3 regions of the Paenibacillus sp. GCM10027626 genome follow, and region 3 is predicted to be linked to each of the others. Evidence: riboswitches for the same ligand, from Rfam matches in the RefSeq annotation. Region 3 holds a riboswitch; each other region holds the start of a gene.

Region 1 (6,338 bases), on a different contig from region 3:
AGCGATAGCCGATCCCCGGCTCTGTCACGATAAACTTGGGCTGGGTCGAGTCTTCTTCCAGTTTTTTGCGAAGATGTCCAATATACACTCGCAAATAATGGCTGTCTGACTCATTGTGGTTACTGCCCCACACTTGTTGAAGCAGCTGACGCTGCGTGACCACTTTCCCGGCATTGGAGGCGAGCACTTTCAAAAGATCGTATTCGGTCGGGGTCAGCTTTATGCGCTCTCCCTTCAATTCCACGATTCGCTGTGCCAAATCGATGGTCAGCTCGCCGATCTGGAGGAGGGGCTCGTTCGCCGATTTGGCCACGTGCCTTAGCGCGACACGTATTCGGGCAACCAGTTCTCCCATTCCGAACGGCTTGGTTACATAATCATCGGCGCCGCTGTCCAGCGCCACGATCTTGTCTTCCTCCCTATCTTTTGCCGTTAGTACAATGACCGGCGAATTGGACCATTCCCGGATGCGGCCAAGCACATCCATCCCGGTTATGTCCGGCAATCCGAGGTCCAGAACGATCAAGTCCGGCAACACCAAGGAAGCCTGTCGGAGACCCTCCTCTCCTGTTGAGGCTTCGTAGACGGCAAATTGATGGGCTTGCAGGGTTACTTTCAGCAGTTTGCGAATTTGGGCTTCGTCATCGACAATGAGGATGCGCGCCCCATGTTCATTCGTAGTCATGATTTTTCGTTCCCCTTTCTTGAGCTGCGGCAGGGAGGGTGTCTTGCTTGTTCAAGGGAAGCGTTATCGTCACGACGGTACCCTGTGGTTGATTCGGGTTCGCCGCGATCGTGCCCTCATGAAGCTCCACGATTCCTTTGCATATAGCGAGCCCCAATCCAGTACCAGTAATTTGCCTCGCTTTATCTGAACGGTAAAATTTTTCGAAGATCCGGTCGTATTCATACTCGTTCAGTCCGATCCCTGCATCGGAGACAGAAATGACAATCATGTCTTCCCCTATCCGTACGGACAGGACGATCTCACTGTAATCCGGACTATATTTGATCGCATTGCTGACTATATTGACCAGCATTTGCTCCAGCAGCACTTCATCGCCCAGTACGATGATGGGGCCGTCATCCGGCAGCTCGGCGCGAAGCTTGCGATGCTGCTGAAAGTCTTTGACTTGCGATAACGTGACGCCGATCAAATCTTCCACATCGCACCAATTTTTCTTCAAACGCAGCATCCCGCTCTCAAGCTGTACCATACTGAGCAAATTCACCACCAGCCGATTCATCCGAAGTGCGCCGTCCCGAATCGTGCAAAGAAGCTCCATTCGATCTTCCGAAGAGAAAAGATGCTCCCCTTCGATAAGACCGGTTGCCGAGCCGATGATGGCTGCCAAAGGGGTGCGCAGCTCATGGGAGACAGAGTTCAGAATAGCGGTACGAAGCCGTTCCGATTCTGCCGTGATTTGCGCGATTTTGGCTTCCTCCGCTAGCTTGAAACGAGCGATTGCACTGGCCGCTAAGCTCCCGAGAGCCTCAAGTAGCCGCTTTTGCTCTGTTGTGATCTCGGTCCGCTCTTGTTTCGGATAAAGTGCCATGACGCCATATTTGCGGTCCTCGGTCTGAAGCGGAATGAAATAACCCGTGACTTCGTGCAAGCGCGAAATCCTCATTCCCGCCGCCTCGCCACCGTGTTCAAACAACCGCGCCGCAACAGAGACTTCCGCATTCTCTTGCCTGTAATCGGGAAGATTGGCGGAACCATGGGCAAGCGCCAACTTGTTCCTGTCATCCGCCAAATAGATCGCAATTTCCATGTCAAAGGTCTGCGAAACCTGCCTAGAAAAATTGTCCAGCATGGAATGGATGTCCGCGTTCGCGCTCATCTGTTTGCTAAGCGCGTACAGGGCAGCGGTGTGAGCCTCCTTTTGCTTCGAATAGAGGACCTGCTGCTTCAGCCTGGCCGCCAAGCTGCCTGTTAATGCTGCAACCGCCAAATAAACGCCAAATGAAACCAGATAGCGCAAGTCCGACACGCTAAAGCTCAGGACAGGAGGTACGAAGAAGAAGTTGAAGGCCAAGACACCCAGGATTGCCGCGTAAAAAGCAGGGCCCAGTCCCCCAAAGACGGCACTGAAAAGAACCGGGAGTAGATAGATAATGGCAATATTAACTAAATCAAACGCAAGACCAAATGGTTTTAATACCATTGTCAGAAGAACGATCAGCACAGTCGTGCTTATGTAGGATCGCAGCGGCGTCCATACCGTATTCAGTCCAGGCATAACGAACCACATCCTGCTCTTTTTTTCAAAATATAAGAAAGTATAAGTTTCACCATATACATGGCTGCCTCGCGCCAAGGACCGCGTCTGCCTTTTCAGCTTGGAAGCTCACTCTCTAGGTTACCGTAAAAAAGGAGTAAAAGAAACAGGCGTAAGGTGTAAAAATTCCATAAAAATGATTGAAAAGCCTTATAAGAGTGAGAAAAACCGAGAAAAATGAAGATCTTCTGCAAAGCTTATCTTTTGCCAACCATAAACGCTATATTTTAACGGTTATACAATTGTTCTTCGCTTTACAGGTTTTTGGTCTAGGAGTAACATACGATCCATGATCTGAAAATGATTTACATCGCTGAATTCTTCGTTTGAAACGAAGGAGCGGGGGAACCAATTAAGAAGCCGGGCATACCGGCTTCATGGGGTGAATCGCCGGTAAATCCGGCGTAGGGTGACTCTTACGCCCGAATCCGGCAGCTAACCTCGTAAGCGTCTTTAAGAGAGGCAACAATTGTCGTCATTAGACACAGTGTTTTTCCTGTGCTTATGAAGCTGACGAAGAGTTCCTCTTCTGAAAGCTTCTTTTTTGTTGCCAAAATCAAGAAATCGGGATTGGAGGGAGAACGTTCATGATTGTAGTTGCCATTTTTACCGTTTTTATCTTTCTGTATCTTATTTTTGCCTTGGCGAACCCGGAAAAGTTTTAATCGCTTTTTATGAAAATGTTTGAGGAGGGCACGATATGGCCATTTTGCAGCTGATAGCGGTCATTCTGTTTTTAATCTTTCTGGTCAAACCTTTGGGGACGTACATCTTTCATGTCTTTTCCGATCAGCCCAACCGGACGGACAATATATTCGGACCGGTCGAGAAAATGATCTACAGGATAGCCGGTTTGAAAAATCGTGCGGAAATGAGCTGGAAACGGTACACGCTCAGTTTGATCTTGACCAATGTTGTCTTGGTAGTGGTCAGTTATTTGATATTACGCATGCAGAAAGGGCTGCCGCTCAACCCGAATGGCATAGATAACATGGAGCCTGCGCTTTCTTTTAATACCGTCATCAGCTTTATGACAAATACGAACCTGCAGCACTACAGCGGTGAAACGGGTCTGTCCTATTTTTCGCAAATGGCCGTCATTATGATGATGATGTTTGCATCGGGGGCAACCGGCATCGTCGTAGCGATCGCATTCATTCGGGGTCTGACGAGCAAAGGAAAAACGCTCGGCAACTTCTTCACCGATTTTGTCAAAGCGCACACGCGCCTGCTCATCCCGCTGGCTGTCATCGTGACGCTGGCGCTGGTCGCGCTGAAAGTGCCGCAAACGCTCAATCCGACCGTTCAGGCGACAACGATTGAAGGCGAGACGCAGCAAATTGCGATCGGTCCGGTAGCTTCCCTCGTATCGATCAAGCACTTGGGAACGAACGGGGGAGGATATATGGGCGTTAATTCGGCGCACCCGTTCGAAAATCCGAGCCCGCTCACGAACGTGATCGAGATGCTGTCGATGTGGTGTATTCCGGCCGCGCTTACCTATACGTTGGGCAGATTCGCGCGAAATCAAAAACAGGGCTGGATTATTTTCAGCGCGATGCTCGTGATGTTTGTCGCTTTCCTCTCGCTTGCGTACACAGCGGAAATGCGGGGGAATCCGGCTCTCAATGCGCTTGGAGTCGATGCTTCACAAGGGAATATGGAAGGCAAGGAAGTCCGGTTCGGGGTTGCGCAGTCTGCCTTGTTTACGACGGTTACGACCGCGGCGACAACCGGGTCCGTCAATAACATGCACGATACGTTGACACCGCTGGGCGGTCTTGTCCCGCTGGTGCAAATGATGCTAAACTGCGTGTTCGGCGGCGAAGGCGTGGGGCTGGTGAACATGCTCATGTATGCGATATTGGGCGTCTTCCTCTGCGGGTTGATGGTTGGCCGTACGCCGGAATTTATGGGCCGCAAAATTGAAGCCCGCGAAATGAAACTGATTGCCATCGCGATACTGGCTCATCCGTTTATTATTCTAGTGCCGACGGCCATTGCCTTTTTGACGGACTTGGGGAAAGGGGCCATCAGCAATCCCGGATTCCATGGCATATCGCAGGTGTTGTATGAATATACGTCTTCAGCTGCAAATAACGGCTCCGGCTCGAAGGTCTGGGTGACAACACGACGTTCTGGAACATTTCAACGGGATTGATCATGCTGTTCGGAAGGTACGTTTCCATCGTGGCACTGCTTGGTGTTGCCGGTTCCTTAGCGGTAAAGCAATGGGTGCCGGAAAATATCGGAACGCTCCGTACCGACACCAAAATGTTTGCGGGCATTCTCATCGGGACGGTATTGATTATCGGGGCATTGACCTTTTTGCCAACCCTTGCGCTCGGCCCGATTGCAGAGTATTTGACGCTCCAGAAATAGAAGAGGTGAAACCATGAGTACGAAAAGAAGAAGCATGCTGTCTGCAGTGATTGTTAAAAAAGCGATCGCGGACAGCTTCATCAAATGCAACCCGGTCAGCATGATGAAAAATCCGGTCATGTTTGTCGTGGAAGCGGGAACGTTCGTCGTATTGCTGATGACGCTCTTTCCTGGATTTTTCGGTACCGAAGGACGCACCGGTTTTAATTTGTCCGTCTTTCTCATTTTATTGTTTACCGTGCTATTTGCAAACTTCGCTGAGGCGTTGGCCGAAGGCCGAGGGAAAGCGCAAGCCGATACGCTCAAAAAGTCGAAGAAAGAAATCACGGCGAATAAAGTGTCCGGTAACAGCGTAAAGGTGGTTCCTTCCACGGAACTGCGCAAAGGAGATATTGTGGTTGTTTCCCAAGGGGAGACGATTCCGGGGGACGGAGAGGTCATTGACGGTCTGGCTTCCGTAGATGAATCGGCCATTACCGGGGAATCCGCTCCCGTCATTAAGGAAGCAGGGGGCGACTTCAGTTCGGTAACCGGCGGTACGAGGGTCGCTAGTGACCGGATCACCGTGCGGATTACAAGCGATCCCGGCGAAACGTTCATAGATCGGATGATCGCGCTGGTCGAAGGTGCAAAGAGGCAGAAAACGCCAAATGAAATTGCGCTGAATACGCTGCTTGTCAGCCTGACACTGATTTTCCTGATCGTCGTAGTGACGTTGGCTCCGCTGGCCGATTATTTGGGAATCAAACTGGAGGTCCCCGTTTTGATCTCGCTGCTCGTGTGTCTCATCCCTACGACAATCGGCGGCTTATTGTCCGCAATCGGCATTGCCGGGATGGACCGCGTGACCCGTTTCAATGTACTGGCTATGTCAGGAAAAGCGGTTGAAGCGGCAGGGGACATCGATACGATGATTCTGGACAAAACCGGTACAATTACGTTCGGGAACCGGATGGCCAGCGAATTTATCCCCGTTGGGAATGAATCCGCGGCGACGGTAGCTGAATGGGCGGCCGTCAGTTCGGTGAAGGATGAAACGCCTGAAGGTCGATCCGTGCTCGAACTGATGAAAAAAGAAGGGTACGCGTATCCTGAGGATGCCGCCGCCGGCGCAGAGTTCATTGCATTCAAAGCGGAGACTCGCATGAGCGGCATCGATTTGCCGGACGGACGAAAAGTTCGCAAAGGCGCGGTTGATGCGGTTAAACGTTGGGTCAGCGCGCAAGGGGGAATAATTCCCGCTGATTTGGAAAGCAAAGGAAACGCCATCGCATCGGCAGGCGGAACGCCGCTCGCCGTTGCAGTCGACAATCGCATTTACGGCTTGATTTATTTGAAGGATACGGTGAAGCCAGGCATGCGAGAGCGATTCGACCAGCTGCGAAAGATGGGTATCAAAACGATCATGTGTACGGGAGACAATCCGTTGACGGCAGCGACGATTGCACGCGAGGCCGGGGTGGACGACTTTATCGCCGAGAGCAAGCCCCAAGACAAAATTGCCGTCATCAAGCGCGAGCAGGCGGCCGGCAAACTGGTAGCGATGACCGGCGATGGCACGAATGATGCCCCCGCATTGGCGCAGGCAGACGTGGGGCTTGCAATGAACAGCGGCACGACCGCCGCTAAGGAAGCGGCCAATATGGTCGACCTTGACTCTGATCCGTCGAAAAT
Region 2 (6,338 bases), on a different contig from region 3:
TATCGTCGACGACACGTCTTGCTGTTACGAAGCGCTTGCTGTAATAATCCTCGGATAACTTATTGAACTTGACGCCTTTACTGCTGGAGGAATGCGCAAATTGCCCATCTCCCATATAAATGCCGACATGCGAGACTCCGCTGCCGCTTGTATTGAAAAATACCAGATCGCCAGGCTGCAGATCCTCCTGTGCGACTTCAATGCCTTCCTTGGACTGCGATTCAGACGTCCTAGACAGCTTTACATCGAATTGATTGAATACATACAGAATGAAGCCTGAGCAATCGAAGCCTTCGGCTGTCGTTCCTCCCCATTTGTACGGCGTGCCCATTACAGCATCGACAGCTTCAGATAATGACGCTTGACTTGCAAAAGCACTTCCTGCACCTGCTGAGAATAGAACTGCAGCACCTGCCACTGACAATATCCACTTTTTCAAAACGATTATGCTCCCTTCGGCGCCTACGAGGTTAGCTACGGATTCGGTTGAAGGCTCCCTATCGTCTACACTCTAATCAGACGAATTCACCCAAAATGGTTCCCCCGTTTTTCACACAGAAAATTCGGCAAAGTATTGGACTACCCTACATATTAGGATAAATAATTCGCAAAGGATGCGGCATTTCCTCCCAGAACAAAAATTAAAATTCTTTCATTTTGTTCTCAGATAGCGAAACGACAGTCCGTCAAGGGCCGTATGTGGTCGGCCGACCGCCGTCATGCAACGAAACACCGCCCGCTGGGAGCTGGCACTCGGTGCGTTCTTGCACGCAAAAAGACCGCCAACGCGGCGGTCTTACTTGCTTATGGAAAGATGGAGCAATCGCATCTCTTATGCTTTGACCATCTTGGCATACGTTTTCTTGCCTACTACACGACGAGCAGTCACATACCGCTTCTTGTAGTACGAATCGCTCAGCTTGCTGATCGTAACGCCCTTGCTGCTGGAGGAATGGGCAAACTTCCCGCCGCCAACGTAAACGCCGGCATGGGATATGCCTTTGCCTGAAGTATTAAAAAAGACGAGATCTCCTTCGCGAAGATCGGATTTGGCGACTTTCTCGCCTACTGCAGCCTGTGACTTGGAGGTTCTTGGCAAGCTGACATCGAACTTATTGAAAATGTAGCGAACAAAACCCGAGCAGTCGAATCCTTTTGTTGTTGTGCCACCGTATTTATAAGGCGTGCCTACAACCGCGTTCACAGATTCTTTGAGCTTAGCTTGACTTGCAAAGGCGCTGGTGCCTCCGGCAAAAATCGTCATCCCAGCTAAAATCGATAGTACTGCTTTCTTCAAACTGACGTTCTCCCTTCATTGCCTACGAGGTTAGCTGTGGGGTTCGGTTGAAGGTCCCTATAACTCTCTTGCTAAAACAAGAATTAATTCACCCAAGTGTTGGGTCCCCCGCTCCTTCTTGATCAGAAGAATTCGGCATGTTCCAGTTCTTTTGGTCTTACGCTTATAATTCGATTTTTACCGTCAATTTCCTGCCCATTTTTTATTAGAATCTTTTCATTTATCGTTTTTTGTCATAAAGAGCAGCACCGAAATAAGCGTAAAGGCAACAAGCGCCAGAAAGGGAATCGTAATAAAACCGAAGTAATTAATGTATTGCGTGCTGCATGGAACGCCGTTTACACACGGTTTGATGGAGGCAAAACCGGGAACTTTTTGCTCCAAATAATGGAACAGTGAAATACAGCCGCCGATAATCGACAGTGGAAGCACATATTTCTTGATCTTTCTGTCGTTTGTGTACGCAGCAATCCCTAACAGAATCGAAAGCGGGTACATCAGTATACGTTGATACCAGCACAGCTCACATGGAATAAATTCGCGTATTTCACTAAAATATAGACTGCCCAGCGTGGCAACGACCGCTACCATCCAGGCCAAATAAAGTGTATACTCCCGCAGCTTCATGGTATCCCCCCGGTTATTAACTTCCTTGCTCCTTTAGCTTATCTTCAATCACTTTAACGATGGCATCGTAATCCATTGGCGACTGCAGTACCGAATCGTTGATCATGATCGTCGGCGTCGCGTTAACTTTATATTTGTCAACCAGTCCTTTGTCAATTTCAACCTGCGGCAGCGCGGCTTTTTTCTCAATATCGTCCTTCAGCTTGTCCAGATCAATCTTCGGTTCGACAGCAGCTGCAATCTCCAGCACCTTGTCCATCGTTAGCCATGTTGTACTGTCGCCGTGAGCAGGCTGTGCGGCAAACAGTGCTTCATGGAACGGCCAGAACGCATCCGGATTCGTCGCCCAGATCGACTCGCCGGCCAGTGCCCCCGTAATCGACTCTTCTCCATGGAATGGCGTATTGATAAAAGCAAAGGTCACCTTGCCCGTATCGATATAATTTTCTTTTAGCTTCGGATAGATATTTTCTGACCATAAGTAACAAGCTGGGCATTTGTAATCCCCGAATTCAACAATTTGCACTTTGGAATCCTTGCTGCCGGCAGTCGCTTGATTGGAAATATCAGGCCTTCCTGCTGAAGAGGTTTGCTCAGTGGGCTTGTTCGATGCTTGATTCAGCATGTACAAAATAACAAATAAAATAACGATAATTGCCGTAAAAATTACCAGATTGCGCGGACTCTTTTTGGTTCCTGCCATTCCTTTCGTTCACCCCTGCTATATGTTGGTTGTCCTGCTTTGCACCAGAAGACGAGGATATTGGCATCCGGCGCGCCGAGCATCGCCTGCAACATCCTCGCCAACCGTTTTAATCATGCTTCAAATGCTGCAGCGTTTGCAGAAAAATCTCCTCCACATGACCGTCATCCAGCGAATAGTAGACGGTCTTGCCGACCTTGCGGCGTTTGACAATGCGCATATTCCGTAAAAAACGGAGCTGATGTGAAACGGCTGATTGCCCCATTCCGAGAACCTGTGTAAGATCGTGAACACATAGCTCCGATTGAAGCAGCGCATGTATCATTTTCACTCGGGTCGGGTCTCCCAACGCTTTGAACAGATCGGCCAATTGCACTGCTGCAGTCTCGCTGATCAATTGTTCCCTAACGTGCGCAACATCGGCCTCCGTACCGCCACAAGTATCATCGCATGCGTCCTGCGTCACTTTATCCGTCATAATTCTCTAGCGTTCCTCCTGCGTTCAGCATTGTCATCCGTGTCCCATTATAACATACAAGCATCGGCGAAATCAGCCGACCTGGCGCGGTCTGTGACAGTTAGGCGAAACTTGCGCTACATCCGCCCGGCGGGCTGATGCTAGAAGCCGCTCCGTCGCTTCCGCTGCCACCTCAAATAACCGATCCAGGCAAAAATGAGAGCAAGCACCATCCAGGCAAAGACCTTTAGCCAGCTCAATACATCGCTTGACCGCTGATCCCCAGCTCCTTCCTGGGAAGCCGCGCTATCGCCCGTCCGGTCCGCGCTCTCTTCTGCCGGAAGCGGCAGGGGCTGCATATGGCCCGCCTCAACAATGCCGAGCGAGGAGATGACCGATAGCGTTCCTAAATCGTCGATTTGCAATCGAGGGGTTTCCCCTTTAGGCAAGACCGCCCAGATTGGCTCCTCCGCCGTATACTCAAGTGAATGAGCGGCTGCATATCTGGTATACGTCTCCCCCTTGTCAAACAGCTGCTTGGGCTCAAAGCCGGCAAAGCCGTAATCCAGCAGCTTTTCCATATCGAGGTACAGCTGCTTTACTGATGGCGCTTTCAATAATACGCCGATTAGCTCCATACCATCCCGCTCAGCTGAGGCGACGAGCGTATAACCGGAAGCATTGGTAAAGCCGTTTTTCACCCCGGTAGTTCCCTCATATCTGCCCAACAGCTGATTATGATTTTCCAAATCGGATGTCCATTCCGCCCCTGACCAGGGCCGCTTTTTCGTCCCGACTATAGAACGGAACTTTTCGTTTGCCATCGCATATTGGGCAATATGCGCCATATCGGCTGCCGTCGTATACTGCAGCTCATCCGGCAGTCCATGCGGATTAGTAAAATGGCTGTTGTGAACCCCGATCTTCTCTTGTATAAATGCATTCATGCGCTCGGCGAACTTCTCCTTCGAGCCGTCAATATATTCAGCAACTGCAGTTGCCGCATCATTGCCCGAATTAATTAACATCGCCTGAATTAAATCGTCCAGCGTCTGCTGTTCGCCTTCGGCCAGATACACGCGTGTCCCGTCCTCATGGCGCGCTTCCTTGGAAATCGTCACCATGCCGCTTAAATCGGTTCCGGACTCCAAAGCGACTATACCTGTAATAATTTTCGTTATGCTGGCAGGATACATCGCTTGATCGGCATTCATTTGATACAACACCGTGCCTGTGCGGCGATCCATCAAATAGGCGGACCCAGCTTCGACTTGCGGCTGGGCCGGCGGTTCCGGCCGCTCCTGCTCCGCTGCATGTACAACGGCTGAGGGTATAAAATAAATGAGCAAACCGCACGCCGCCAGCAGAGCCGCTAAGCCTCTAAAAAAAGGAGGCGGCATATAGGAAATAACACCTCCAAATTCAGCGTCACTTTCTCGATTTTATAGAATTTATAAGTTTCACGAGGGTAAATTCTATAAAATTTCAGGGGAAGAACCTTGCCTCGCGTCAAGGACGGCGTCAGCCGTTTCTTCTCATTTAGTATAGCAAATTGATGACAATTAAACCAATACGACGTATATGTGGATGAATCCCCCCGGCAACGTGCAATCTAACAAAAATGGGTTTGACATTTTTCGCATTTTGGAATATCATATGAGCAAATGTTCATATATTAACGAAGGAAGGAAACGCCATGAATGAGTATCGGGTAAAAGGGCTGTCTTGCGGCAATTGCGCGCAAGAACTGGAACGCCAGATCAAGCGGCTCGAGCACGGCGAGACTGCTCAGCTCATCTACACAACCGGCAAGCTGAAGCTTGATCCTCGCGTCTCTATTTCATCTGTTGAGAAAATATTAAAGTCCGATAATGCTTATATTGCGCAAGCATTGAAGTCAGGCAAGCAGCAGGAAGAGCAGGATCTTGACGCTCACAGCCATCATCATTGCGAAGACGGCCATTGTCACGGGCAGAGCGGGCATAGTCACAAGCACGATGACAGCCACGCTCATCAGCATGGGAACGACGGACACGAACATGAGCATAATCATGGGCATGAGCACGGGCATGAGCACGGGCATGAGCACAGTCATGCACACGGCAATTCCATGATTCTTAAACTGCTTGTTGCCTCAGCTATTATATACATCCTTGCGATTATTGTTGATGGGACACTCGCTCACTGGGTTCCAGTAACCCTGTACTTGGCGGCTACCGCAATTAGCGGCTATTCAACCTTCTGGCGCGGATTAAAAAACCTGTTCAAGTTCCGGTTCAACATTGATACGTTGATGACTATCGCGCTAGTAGGCGCAATCTCGATTGGCGAGTGGAAGGAAGCGACTCTGGTAGCGATCCTGTTCGGGCTGAACGAGCTGCTTGAAGGGCTCGGAATGGAGAAGGCCCGCCGTTCCATGGAGACGCTGATGAAGGTTGCACCGAAGGAAGCCGTCAAGCTGATTGACGGCATGGAGAAGATCGTCCCGATCGAGTCGCTGCGGGCAGGCGATACCGTTATCGTAAGAGCCGGGGAAAAAATCCCTTCCGATGGTACAGTGCAGGAAGGAAGAAGCTCTGTCAACGAAGCCGCCATTACCGGAGAATCGCTGCCGGTCGAGAAAACGGCCGGCGAGCAAGTATATGGCGGCAGCATCAACAATGAAGGCGTGCTGCGCGTGACGATCGACAAAGCCTATGAAGATTCGTCTCTGGCGAAAATATTGCATCTTGTTGAGGAAGCGCAAGAAACGAAGACGCCGACCGAATTGTTCATTAATAAATTCGCGAAGTACTACACACCGCTTATTATTGTCGTAGCCCTGCTTGTCATTCTTGTCCCGCCGCTGCTGCTGAACGGCGATTGGAGCGAATGGTTTTACCAGGGTCTCGCAGTGCTCATTGTCGGCTGTCCTTGCGCGCTTATTCTGTCTTCGCCGATCGCCATCGTGTCTGGTATTACGCGCAATGCCCGCAACGGCATACTCGTCAAAGGCGGCGTATTTCTGGAGCAGCTGGGCAAAATCGATACGCTGGCCTTCGATAAAACCGGGACATTAACCAAAGGGCAGCCGCATGTAGAAAAAGCGATCGCTTATGATGATCGATTCTACTCTGTTGCCGGCGCGATCGAGAAAACATCGTCTCACCCATTAGCGAAAGCTGTCATGAAAGAAGTCGAACGCCAGCAGGCAGCTTGTCCCGATGCCGAAGAAATTCAGACGATCTCGGGCAGCGGCATTGAAGCCGTTGTCG
Region 3 (6,338 bases):
AATGGCTTCCGGCGAAGCATTTTCAACGCCTATATCACCTTTGTAGAACGCTTCTTCCTGCGGCAAAAAAGCATGCTTACAGCCCGGAACCCGCTGCGAGACGATTTTCCGGATGCGTTCGCCGGCATGGTCGGGATCAGTAAATATAATAACGCCGCGACGCTCTTTCGCCAGCTCTACACGTCTTAGCACTGCTTCTCCAATCGCCGAGCCGCCTGTCTCAATCGTCTCAGCCTGTACAGCGCGCTGAATGGCTGTTGTGTCATCCTTGCCTTCGACCACAATAATTTCATGTATCATTTTTCCTGTTTCCTCCGAACTTGGGCAAATCAAAAAGAAGAGGCTGCGCCTCTTCTTATAATGGCATATTTCGATGCGAAATACGATAAATTTATGACAACGCTCATTAAGATTCCTGCTATCGCTTAAATGGAATCAGGCTTTTTCGGTCCAATTACATGTACGGTATAGCCTTTTTTACGGCCAAATTTTCTGACGCTCTTCTCGCTCTCAATAAAAACGTCAATTATTTTCCCCTTAATCGCACCACCGGTATCTTCCGCGCGGCGGAAGCCGATACCCTCAATGTAAACCCACCAGCCAAGCGGAATGACCTTAGGATCGACAGCAATGGTATGCCCTTCTTTGACGCGAGCACCCGACGCTGTAATACGATAATCAGGATGGCCTTTGCCCTTGCCCGTATCATTTACGCCGGCTGAATAGGCTGTTAAGGTCACATTTTTCAATACTTTTTTCGCTTTGAAAGTGACGCCCTGCTTCGTAACCGTCGCACCTGAAGAATCCGAATCATCGGCTGCGGCCGCTAAAATTTGCACTGGCGGCTCCTCTTTCTTCGTTCCAACAGCAACGATTTGGTTGACGGCATTCTCTTGGGACAATTTCGTAACGAAGGTTTGATTGACCAGTTTGCCATCGGCAAACACCTTTTCGTATTGCTTGACTACTTTGCCTTCCTTACCGACCTGAATTAGCTTCTCCTTCCCTTTCTCAAGTTCGGGATCTTCTTTCTTCACAATCGAATAAGGCAGAGCATATTCACGCGACAAACGATGCTTGTCGATTCTGACGACCGTGACCGTCATATTCGGCTCAATCGTCTTCTCCAACGAAGGAAATACTTTATCCTCTTTACGGATCGATATATTGGCTTTATCGACCGCTTCCTTTATCGTCTTTTCTGTCGTGTACAACGTTCTTACTTTGCCGTCAGCCTTAACCTGCAGCGGGACTGCTTGATCGACAACAATCCGATCACCGTCTTTAATTCCCGCGTTCAGTGGAATGGACACTTCGTCATGCGGTCCAATCTTAATGGCTTGTTCATCCAGTAGGCGTTGAAGGACCAATTGTTTGGTCGAAACAATATTTTCCTGTCCGTTCAATACTACGGATACGCGCTTGTCAGCCGTTCCGTACAACAACACCAAAAACATGAAAGTCATAGCGATCGAGATCATAGCGCTTAGTACAATTAAACGCAAGTTCTCATGCTTCCATCGCAATGCGAAAGACATGCTGGATGATCGTTTCTCATGGGTGTCCTTAATCTTGGGTTCGCCCACTCCATCGGTCCTCCTTACATAGTCCCGCCGTCGAATTACGCATGATTGAATTTGACGTGACTAAGTTAGATTATAGCGTGTCTGGCACGCTGCCTCGATTGTGCTACCATTCACCTCCGCCTTACACCCTATGTCGTCAGATAGAATAATATTCAAAATTACGAGAAGAAACAGATTCATTGGTCTGTAAAAGACTGAGATGTTTCTCAAGGTGATGCTTAGAATTTATAAGCCGAATGGAAGTTTATAATTCTAGATCACAAAAAAGCCGACGACAGAGGATCTCTTTCGTGGCTTTTTCGCAAATGGCGAATGAATAGATGCACGAGGTTGATCTCTCTATTTGCGCTTACGAGGTTAGCTGCCGGATTCGGGCGAGAGAGTCGCCCTATTCGCTTCTGACCGATTGCCTCCGAGTAAAAGGTCAGCCGCAAAATTCACCCCAAATCATGTCGGGCATGCATGTTCAAAATTTCGAACTGCCTGCACCAGGTTCCCCCGCTCTCCAGATTGGAGATTAAGCGATTATTTTGAAAATACAAATTGCAGCTTCGTGAGCTCTGAGATGAATGATACCGTCTTTTGCGGCACATTGTAAAGATGCGATAAATGACGATTTTAACGAATTTTAAGGAAAAACTCGTGAAAACCGCGTGAATTTCTATAAGAAAATTAGTTTTTTCACAATATTAGTCTCTTTTTCTTGCTCTCAAAGCTTGTTTCATCGAATGCCAAAACAATTTATTGCATTTTCGTATGTTATTTTGGCAATTTCTTCCATTGATTTCCCTGTTATTTCCGCTGCTGTCTCGGCTACATGACGGACATAAGATGACTCATTTCTCTTTCCACGATGTGGATGAGGAGCCAAATAAGGGGAATCCGTTTCGATCAAAATTCGGTCCAAAGGAACCTTAGCCAATACCTCTTTCGGTACCCTAGAATTTTTAAATGTTACCGGCCCTCCGAACGAAATATAAAAGTTCATATCCAAACATTGCTTGGCCGTTTCCCAGCTTCCTGAGAAGCAATGCATAACGCCTCCCACATCGCGGGCATTTTCTTCTTTCAAAATCCTTACAACATCCTCATGCGCATCGCGATTATGAATAACAATTGGCATTTTCTTATGTTTGGCCAAGGCAATTTGCTGACGAAAAACACGCTGCTGCACATCTTTTGGGGATGTATCCCAGTGATAGTCCAGCCCGATTTCACCTATGGCGACAACCTTCTCATGATCGCATAAAGATGCAATCCATTCGAGATCTCCATCTTTCATGTCAATGCTGTCAACCGGATGCCAGCCTACCACTGCATATATATTTTCATACTGCTCGGCAAGCTTCATCGTTGTCGGGATCGTCTCCCGATTAAATCCGACATTGATTAACTTGCCAACCCCGGATGCGAATGCTCTCTCAATTACTTCCGCGCGATCTTCGTCGAATTTGTAAGAGTCCAAATGTGTATGTGTGTCGATTAACATGCTGTTGTCCAAATCCCCTTTCTTCTATTAAAAGCCAAACAATTGCCGAACATCCCTCGAGAGCTGATGCGCCTTTGTTCGTAAAATTTCTTCTGGAAAATATAAGTGATATTTGCCGCGATGTAATCCGGAAATCGAGTGAATAATCTCGGATCTTGCCGAAATCTCAAATAGCCTCTCTTCTTGATCAAGCAGCAAAATAGGCGGTTTTTCGTCTTTTTCCGCTGAGGACGCTCCTGTCCGGTACACATCGTAAGGTAAATCAAACGGAAAATCAATTTCCAAATAATATTCCGGCGGCAATCCCGCCTGACTCATTTGCTCGCGCGCCTTTTGCCATAACGACTCGTTAGCTTCGTCCATCGTTACATATTTATACAGTTTACGATTTAAAAACCGTTCGCACAAATCCACCAGCAGCTCGTCTTGCTCATACTGCCATTGGCCAAAGGCTGTCTGCACCATGGCCTCGTCCAGCGCTGTATAGCTTTTGACATCAATCGTCCCTGCCAACAATTGACGGAGCGGCTCAATTATCCACTTAAAGGAATATCCCTGCTGATGCAGTTCTTTTGCCCTGCGGAAAATTTGCCTTAAAATAATTTCCGAGCTGCGTGTCACCGGATGAAAATAAACTTGCCAATACATTTGATAGCGGGACATCAAATAATCCTCTACCGCATGCATGCCGCTCTCCTTAACGACTATTCTGCCCTTATGGGGACGCAGCACGCGCAAAATTCGTTCAAGGTCGAAGGTGCCATAATTTACACCAGTAAAATACGCATCGCGCAGCAAATAATCCATCCGGTCCGCATCCATCTGGCTGGAGACAAGGCTTATAACGATAGGTTGCCCATATGACTTACAAATCACATCGGCGACTTGCTTCGGAAAGGCAGAATCAACTTCCCGGAGTACTGCATTTATTTCTGTTTCTTCTAATAAAATGCGGCATGTCCACTCCTCATGATGCGTCTCAAAAACCTCTTCTATAGAATGGGAAAAAGGACCATGTCCCAAGTCATGCAGGAGCGCCGCGCATAGCGAGACGAGCTTTTCCTCTTTGGGCCAATCTGCATACCCTCCCCGCTCAAATTGGGAAATAATTTTTCGGGTAATCTCGTATACGCCGAGCGAATGAGAAAAGCGGCTATGCTCTGCGCCGTGAAAGGTCAAATAAGAGGTTCCAAGCTGCCTGATCCTTCGTAAGCGCTGGAATTCCTTCGTATTAATTAATTTCCAAATGATTTCATCCTGCACATAAATATATTTGTGAACAGGATCTTTAAATACCTTTTCTTCAGCAAGCGGTCTCGGCCTGATCCCCAATTTAACCCCTCCTAGCCTTTATATTTTTTTCGACAATTCACTAGAGCGATTCGACAAAAGAACCAAGAAATTTGTCGAATAATGTCGTATTTCATTTTCCAAATTGCTAGCAATTAATCCGCCTGCAACTGCTGGCGCATAACCTTGTTCCTATCGTAATAACTCATAATTTGCAGCGAATTCCCCATCAATTGTATGTTGACTATTTTGGGAAACGTTGGTACTATATATACAAGAAATGATAGAATTTTGTCGAATAATGGCGAATCAGTAGTTTGAGAGGGGAAAGGATATTATTATGATGAAATCGACAGGAATCGTTCGTAAGGTTGATGAACTTGGGCGCGTTGTAATTCCAATTGAATTGCGTCGTACACTTGGCATTGGTGAGAAGGACGCGCTGGAAATTTATGTGGACGGCGAGCGCATCATGCTCAAGAAATATGAACCTGCATGTATCTTCTGCGGCAATGCCGAAAATGTAACTTATTTCAAAGGGAAAATCGTTTGCAATGATTGTTTGATAGAATTGCCAACTCCCCTGACAAAATAAGAGACAAATTCGGAAAGATCGGTTATAATATAATTACCGCACTTGTTAATTCTAACCTTTTTATACTCCTTTATTGCCTTCCTGGCCAAGAACCCGATCAGGAAGGCCCTTTTTTTCACCGCTTATATGCTCAGGAGAAGAAGACGGCGTCAGCCGCTTCTTCTTTTTTTTACCTCAACAGCGCATTATACACTTCGCGCTTGGGTATTCCGCGATCGGCCGCCGCCCGCTTGATCGCTTCCTTTCGATTGCCTGTTTGCGCCTCATAGCGTCCTACATGTTCCTCCAGCTCCAGATCATCCCACCAAGGCCGTTCCTGAGCAGCATGCCCGCCTTCGCTCTGCAGCGCCGGATCAAATCCAGCGATTACAAGACAGTACTCTCCTTGGGGGGGATGCTCCTCCAGCCATTGTATACATTCTGACACGGTTCCCCTAACCGCTTCTTCATGCCGCTTAGTCAATTCGCGAACTAAAGCAAGCTGACGTTCTCCCCAGTGCTCCTGAACAGCTGTTAAAGTTTTGACGATTCGATGCGGCGATTCATAAGCTATGATAGTGCCTTCCAGCTTGCGCATATTGTCCAGCCACTGGCTTAACGCCTTGCGTTCACGCGGAGGAAAGCCGACAAAGCTGAAACGTTCAGTCGGTAATCCGGACATAATAAGGGCTGACAGCGCTGCATTAGCACCAGGTACAGGTACGACGGCAATTCCCCGTTTTATAGCATCCGCGGCTAAATCAGCGCCTGGATCGGAGATCGCCGGCAAACCTGCGTCACTGACAAGAGCGATCGATTGCCCTTCCTCCAACAATCGCAGCAGCTCATTTCCGCTAGCCTTTTTGTTGTGCTCATGATAACTGACAAGACGGGTCGATATTTCAAAATGAGTAAGCAATTTGCGGGTTTGCCGCGTATCTTCGGCCGCAATGAGATTTGCTTCCTTCAACATCCGAATCGCCCGAAATGTCATATCCTCCAAGTTCCCGATTGGCGTACCGACCAAATAGAGCGTTCCTGCCCCCGCTCCTTCTCTGCCTGCTTCATGCTGCTGCGCAAAACTTTTCTGCACATTCATAATTGGCTGCATTTCCTCTCTTATGGACGCTTGTCCCCATAATATATGCGGTAAATTTCTTCATGATATTGTCTTTCTTCATTATATACAATTAACGGCGGAAGAATCTTAACATCAGGCTTGCCGTCTCTTACCGCCTCAATCAGCACAATATTAGCTTCCGCATCCGCATGCGGATGGACAAAGCGAACCCGCTTCGGCTCCATACGGTATTTGCGCATTGTTTCGACAATTTCTACAAAACGGGAAGGGCGGTGCACCATCGATACACGTCCCCCCGTCCGGACAAGCTTGGCGCAG

The links. A riboswitch is a leader RNA that binds a small molecule or an ion and turns the genes downstream of it on or off. The one in region 3 is predicted to bind cyclic di-AMP.
Region 1: it holds a riboswitch for cyclic di-AMP, as region 3 does, so the genes downstream of both, kdpA (potassium-transporting ATPase subunit KdpA) here and ACFQ0N_RS34945 (resuscitation-promoting factor) in region 3, are expected to answer to the same signal.
Region 2: it holds a riboswitch for cyclic di-AMP, as region 3 does, so the genes downstream of both, ACFQ0N_RS12315 (C40 family peptidase) here and ACFQ0N_RS34945 (resuscitation-promoting factor) in region 3, are expected to answer to the same signal.

What each region holds. Positions count from the first base shown of each region.
Region 1 covers NZ_JBHTHC010000007.1:57,516-63,853, reverse strand. The annotation lists gene ACFQ0N_RS15055 (response regulator) at 1-685, opposite strand, end outside; gene ACFQ0N_RS15050 (ATP-binding protein) at 672-2,243, opposite strand; cyclic di-AMP (ydaO/yuaA leader) riboswitch at 2,584-2,747, shown strand; partial or broken gene kdpA (potassium-transporting ATPase subunit KdpA) at 2,983-4,664, shown strand; gene kdpB (potassium-transporting ATPase subunit KdpB) at 4,678-6,338, shown strand, end outside.
Region 2 covers NZ_JBHTHC010000005.1:199,494-205,831, forward strand. The annotation lists gene ACFQ0N_RS12310 (C40 family peptidase) at 1-439, opposite strand, end outside; cyclic di-AMP (ydaO/yuaA leader) riboswitch at 445-579, opposite strand; gene ACFQ0N_RS12315 (C40 family peptidase) at 833-1,297, opposite strand; cyclic di-AMP (ydaO/yuaA leader) riboswitch at 1,302-1,445, opposite strand; gene ACFQ0N_RS12320 (disulfide oxidoreductase) at 1,514-1,924, opposite strand; gene ACFQ0N_RS12325 (DsbA family protein) at 1,941-2,627, opposite strand; gene ACFQ0N_RS12330 (ArsR/SmtB family transcription factor) at 2,737-3,105, opposite strand; gene ACFQ0N_RS12335 (D-alanyl-D-alanine carboxypeptidase family protein) at 3,246-4,484, opposite strand; gene ACFQ0N_RS12340 (heavy metal translocating P-type ATPase) at 4,781-6,338, shown strand, end outside.
Region 3 covers NZ_JBHTHC010000032.1:7,428-13,765, reverse strand. The annotation lists gene rnmV (ribonuclease M5) at 1-300, opposite strand, end outside; gene ACFQ0N_RS34945 (resuscitation-promoting factor) at 426-1,586, opposite strand; cyclic di-AMP (ydaO/yuaA leader) riboswitch at 1,917-2,120, opposite strand; gene ACFQ0N_RS34940 (TatD family hydrolase) at 2,308-3,075, opposite strand; gene ACFQ0N_RS34935 (HD domain-containing protein) at 3,103-4,401, opposite strand; gene ACFQ0N_RS34930 (AbrB/MazE/SpoVT family DNA-binding domain-containing protein) at 4,706-4,960, shown strand; gene rsmI (16S rRNA (cytidine(1402)-2'-O)-methyltransferase) at 5,130-6,038, opposite strand; gene ACFQ0N_RS34920 (tRNA1(Val) (adenine(37)-N6)-methyltransferase) at 6,059-6,338, opposite strand, start outside.